2 regions of the Peribacillus sp. NPDC076916 genome follow, and region 2 is predicted to be linked to the other one. Evidence: riboswitches for the same ligand, from Rfam matches in the RefSeq annotation. Region 2 holds a riboswitch; the other holds the start of a gene.
What was found. A riboswitch is a leader RNA that binds a small molecule or an ion and turns the genes downstream of it on or off. The one in region 2 is predicted to bind glycine.

Region 1 (3,182 bases), on a different contig from region 2:
AGGCTTTCGGAGCCTGGCCATTCAATGCCAGTGTATAAAGCATACGTCCTGCACTGAAAATCCCACTGTTGCATCCAGACATTGCCGCGGTGATTACGACAAAATTAATGATTCCTGCCGCAGCAGTGATACCTATTTTGGCAAAGGTTGAAACAAATGGACTGCCTAGGTCATCCAGTTGATCCCAAGGGAATACTGTCACGATGACGAATATAGCACCAATGTAGAAAATTAAAATGCGCCATATGATTGTTTGGATCGCTTTTGTTACGGTCTTCGTTGGATTTTTCGCTTCCCCGGCTGTTATGCCGATAAGCTCAACGCCTTGATAGGAAGCCACGACTAGGGAGAGAGCGAAGAAGAATCCTGTCCACCCTCCAGTAAAGAAGCCGCCATTTGCCCAAAGATTCGATAATCCGATTGCATCCCCGCCATTCCCTATTCCAAAGAAGATAAGGCCAAGGCCGGCAATGATCATCAATATAATGGTTATGATTTTTATTAGCGCAAACCAAAATTCAAATTCCCCGAAGGATTTAACGGAAATGAGGTTTGCTGCCCCCAAGATGATCATGGCGACCACACCTGGTATCCAAGCAGGTAACTCCGGGAACCAATATTTCATATACAACCCAACCGCGATGATTTCGGACATTCCGACGATTACCCATTGAAACCAATTGCTCCAAGCAGTCATATAACCTGCCAAGGGATGTATATAGCTACTTGCAAAGGTTGCAAAAGAACCTGTAGTCGGTTCTAAATATAGCATCTCACCCATGGAACGCATGATGAAAAATATAAAAATACCTGCGATTGCATAAGCAAGCATAACAGAGGGCCCGGTCCATTTGATCGTGCTCGCAGAACCCATGAATAACCCGACCCCGATGGTTCCGCCTAAAGCTATCATTTGAATATGTCTTGATTCCAGCCCTCTCTTTAATTCCTTGTTCGACATGATTAACTCCCCCAGATGCAATATCGGTAATGCTTTTCCATCCTTGCCACGAACACTCTCTTTTAATTAGAAATGCTTTATCGTAATCAATATTACATAACACTTCAATTATGTTTTCTTATCTTATAATAGTAAATATTCTGTAAAAGTACAATTGTATTTTTGAAAAAAACAGTTACCAATAATATCTTGTCGACTTTTTAATTTAAAAATATCATTTCAAAAAAATGATGTTCAGTATCTTATAATAGTGATAATTCAAAAAGAGTAGAAAACAATCACTTCTGCTTAAACCTTAAGTTAATACACACCACCATTAAACTGCAGATAATGCCTGTTTCATTTCAAAAAAATTGTTGACCTACCGAAAAATAGATGATAGAATTCCAATATTATTTTATAAGCATAATGAATGATCCAACAGTGGATGATTAACACTGACAGACATTTCTTCACAACCGCATACAAGCAAGCGATGAATGCTATGGATGACACTATAGCAGGAGCAGCTTCTGGAGAGACTGTACAAGATGCAGCGCCGAAGGATTCACAATCTCAGGCAAAAGGACAGAAGAGTAACGAATGATAGAATTGTTATTCTGAACCCTTTAAGAGATTGGTATTATCCAATCTCTTTTTTTATTGTCCAATTTGTGATTGGACTTAAAACTACACTCTTGAAAACCATTGGAATAGGCAAGGAGGGCAAAAAATCACGCCCCTCTCTCCAAGTCCATGCAGGTTGAAATCATTCACTAACAAGACTATAAAAAACGGGGGCGCAAGAATTGGCTAAACAGGAATTAAAAAGAGATTTAAAAAATCGGCATGTACAACTGATTGCAATAGGAGGAACCATTGGCACCGGTTTATTTTTAGGATCCGGAAAAGCCATACAATTGGCTGGGCCTTCCATTATATTCTCCTATCTGATAATAGGGATTGCCTTGTTTTTTGTAATGAGGGCGCTGGGCGAATTGCTATTATCCAATGCGGGTTATGTATCATTCACTGAATTTGCAACCGAATATGTCGGTCCATGGGCTGGATTCGTGACAGGTTGGACATATTGGTTCTGTTGGATCATGACCGCAATGGCCGATATCATAGCTGTCGGTGTCTATATACAATATTGGTTCGATATCCCTCAATGGATTCCGGCTCTAATATGCCTAGTCATTCTGTTAGGATTGAACCTATTGACAGTTAAGTTATTTGGCGAATTGGAATTCTGGTTTGCCATCATTAAAGTAATCACGATCATTACCTTGATCATCGTAGGAACCATTCTTTTGATCATCGGCTTCAATACCAATACCGGAACGGTTTCCGTAACGAACCTATGGAATCATGGGGGCATGTTCCCCAATGGCATTTCCGGATTCCTATTATCTTTACAGTTGGTCGTATTCTCATTTGTCGGTGTCGAATTGGTCGGGGTCTCCGCAGCGGAAACGGCGAACCCGAGAAAGAACATTCCCTCTGCCATCAATAAAATCCCTGTCCGGATTTTACTTTTCTATGTTGGTGCCCTATTCGTCATTCTCTGTGTCAACCCATGGACACAACTTGATGCCTCGAGCAGCCCATTTGTAGAGGTCTTTGCGTTAATCGGCATTCCTGTCGCTGCAGGAATCATCAACTTCGTCGTGTTGACATCCGCTGCTTCTGCATGCAACAGCGGTTTATTTTCAACAAGCCGGATACTCTATACGTTAAGCAGGAATGGCGAAGCCCCTGCTAAACTGGAAAAATTAAATAAACAGGCTGTTCCAAGCAATGCCTTATTAACATCCACCATCGTTGTATCAATAGGGGCATTATTGAGCAAGCTGATACCGGAACAGGCGTTTACCGTGGTGACGACCATCAGTGCCATCTGTTTCATTTGGGTATGGAGCATCATCTTGATCTCCCATATTAAATATTCGAAAACAAGGCCTGATCTAAGAGCTCAATCGACTTTCAAGGCTCCTTTTACACCCTTTGTCAATTACGCCATTTTAGGATTATTCCTATTCATCCTTATTGTTATGCTATTCGCTGAAGCTACACGACTATCACTGCTCTTGACCCCAATCTGGTTCATACTCTTGGTGATACTCTATAACTATCGGAAAAAATATAACTAAAGGAAATAAAGCCTTGAATTCGATTCGAATTCAAGGCTTTATCCGTCCATGAAACAGATCAAGAATAGGCAATTGGCGTGTTTTTGCTA
Region 2 (3,182 bases):
TGATTTTACATTCATTCATGTGGACCGTGATGAATTCATCGATGTGTGTGCGGCGAATGATGTATTCGGCATACCAAGTTTCATCGCGTATGATAATGGTGAAGAGCTAGGCAGATTCGTGAGCAAGGATCGCAAAACGCAAGAACAAATTGAGGAATTCATTCAATCACTATAATTAATTTCCCCTTCTCGCTGGGGATTTTTCAATGAAGAGGAGGGTCAGTCATGAAAATGGACAGCACGAAGCTGAAAAATATCCTGAAAGAACGTTTAAAAGATGAAAATCGCACATTCAAATTCGATAGTAAGCAAGATACGTTACGGGTGGAAAATGTGAAGACCGGGAAGGGAATCACCATCGAGTTGCCTCCTGTACTTGCTAACTATGAAAACGTACAGGAAAAGGCCATCGATGAAATTATCTATTACGTGGAAGAGGCCCTGAATGTGATGGGGGGAGAACACAGCATGGAAGGCAAGGAGAAATTCATTTTCCCAGTCATCCGCTCGACCTCCTTTCCGATGGAATCGGAAGAAGGAAATCCATTTTTATTCGATGAGCATACGGCTGAAACCCGGATTTTTTATGCCCTTGATTTAGGGAAAACCTACCGTCTTATAGATGAAAAGATGATTCAACGGGAAAATTGGCAGGGTGACAGGATCCGTGAAATTGCCCTTTTCAATGCCCGTTCCCTCTCCACTGAAATGAAGTCGGATATCGTTGCAGGTAATGCATTTTATTTTTTGAACACGAATGATGGGTATGATGCCAGCAGGATCCTGAATGAATCATGGCTTCGGGAAATGAAGGACAAGATCGAGGGAACCATGGCTGTTGCCATTCCCCATCAGGATGTCATCATCATTGCCGATGTGAAGAATGATACGGGCTATGATATTCTTGCGCAAATGGCGATGAGCTTCTTTGCCAGCGGGCATGTTCCGATAACGGCTCTATCATTTCTTTACGAAGAAAATGAGTTGGAGCCCATCTTCATTATGGGTAAAAACAAAAAGCGTGAACAATGATATATTGAATCATAAAAGGACCGTGTCAGCATCTGACATCGGTCCTTTTAAAGTTTAATAGAGTTTATGACTTTTAGAGTTGATATTTATTTTTTTATCGGTGATAATGAAATTGTAATATTTTGAGAATACGGAATAAAACGATAGAACGAGCTTGTGAACGTTGTGGGAGAGTGCAAAGCATTGAGCCACCGAAGGAGCAAGTTCCAAAAATATCCCTTGGAGCAAATCTCTCAGGTAAATGGAACCGCAGCTGGACGCAACTCTGGACAGCGCGCAGGAAGTGTGCCGCCAACGGGGAAATCTCCACGACCAAAATGGAGTTGAATTCTCAGGTGAAAGGACAGAGAAGGGAGCGGCAGGTTTGCGCAACCCTTCTCTGTCCTTTTTTAATTGGCTTTATGCATACAAAAGGTTTGCAGCGAACATGGAACTTACTAATATACCAATCAACTTAAAATAATGGGGGAGAATGATCGTGAATTTGAAAAGCAAATTAATGAACATGCTGGAAGCCCGTAAAGAGGAAATGGTTCAAATCCGCCGTCATTTACACGAGAATCCGGAGCTATCCTTCAAAGAAGAGAAAACGGCAAAATATATCATTGATTTTTATAACGGGAAAGATGTATCGATTCAAACGAATGCAGGAAATGGATTAGGGATCATCGTGACGATCGAAGGCGGGAAACCAGGGAAAACGATAGGTCTCCGTGCCGATTTCGATGCACTGCCGATTACAGAAGAAGCGGAGGTTCCGTTCCGTTCAAAAAATGAAGGTGTCATGCATGCCTGCGGACACGATGGGCATACCGCTTATTTATTGGTACTGGCTGACTGCATCATTGAGCTGAAAGATTCCCTATCAGGTACGATCAAAATAATTCATCAACATGCAGAAGAAACACCTCCTGGTGGAGCAAAGAGCATCATGGAATCAGGGGTTTTGGATGAACTGGACGCTGTCTTCGGAATCCATTTATTCCCTTCGCATCCAGCAGGGGTCGTCGGGTATCGCAGCGGCTATTCGATGGCTGGACGGACCTATTTCAAATTAGCCATAAAGGGTGTAGGCGGCCATGGTTCCTCCCCGCATATGGCTAATGATACCATTGTGGCAGGCGCCCATTTCGTGACAGCCATACAAACCGTAATCAGCCGTCGCTTGAACCCATTTGATATGGGAGTAGTCACAATCGGCTCCTTCGATGGAAAGGGAAGCTTTAATGTCATTAAAGATCGTATAGAAATTGAAGGGGATGTCCGTTATATGACGGCAGAGACCCAGCAGCTGATCGATAAGGAAATCCACCGGATCGTTAAAGGGATAGAAACGGAATTTGATGTTCAGTGCGAGCTTACATATGTGCCCGATTATCCTCCGTTATATAATGACCCTGAACTGACTGGATTCGTGAAAAATAGCCTGGAAAGCATGAATGACAATGATATTAAGAATGTTGTGGAATTTCCGGTTTTCTCAGGTTCGGAAGATTTTTCGTATTATGCAGAAAAGATTCCTGGCTGCTTCTTTTACATTGGCTGTAAACCGAAAGGAGTGGAGAAGGCCTATTTCAATCACCATCCTAAATTCGACATTGATGAAGATGCCCTTTTGATCGCCTCCAAATCAGTGGCGCAGGTTGTATGCAGTTTTTATGAATGGAAATAGTCTTCTTTGGTCTTTGTTTGCAAAAAAAACGCAGAAACCCACAAAACACCGTTCGGTATTAACGAACGGTGTTTTATGGGTTGCGGCATGTATTTGAATGCCGCCGGCGGTTTTCTGCTTCCAAGGTTGCATGAAAACTTAATCTCTTTGTAAACGCGATTTAACAGCGGTGTTTTATTTAAATAGTAGACTAGGAGCTAATGTTAATTCGCAATTGATAGGTTTAATCTCATTCCAGAAGGGGTTTAATAGGGTAGGAGTTCTGCGAACTCCGTTAAGTTAGCAGGAATGCGATAAAAAAATAGATGCTAATCCCAATTCAGCTTAAATTTTCTCGATATTTTTAAAATAACTGGTAGAATTAGTTACATAACTACAGATGTAGAAAGAGTGATAGTTTTGAAATGGCTAAATAAGATGAAAAAATGGTTCCAAGCAGAGGAAATTATTGAAATCGAAGAAATAATTATAGATGAGC

Region 1: another riboswitch for glycine. It lies ahead of ACQKFG_RS17460 (amino acid permease); the one in region 2 lies ahead of ACQKFG_RS12235 (amidohydrolase).

What each region holds. Positions count from the first base shown of each region.
Region 1 covers NZ_JBNNIU010000005.1:145,998-149,179, forward strand. The annotation lists gene ACQKFG_RS17455 (amino acid permease) at 1-961, opposite strand, end outside; glycine riboswitch at 1,464-1,542, shown strand; gene ACQKFG_RS17460 (amino acid permease) at 1,750-3,093, shown strand.
Region 2 covers NZ_JBNNIU010000003.1:540,873-544,054, forward strand. The annotation lists gene ACQKFG_RS12225 (thioredoxin family protein) at 1-175, shown strand, start outside; gene ACQKFG_RS12230 (DUF1444 domain-containing protein) at 226-1,032, shown strand; glycine riboswitch at 1,189-1,292, shown strand; gene ACQKFG_RS12235 (amidohydrolase) at 1,517-2,704, shown strand; gene ACQKFG_RS12240 (DNA translocase FtsK) at 3,104-3,182, shown strand, end outside.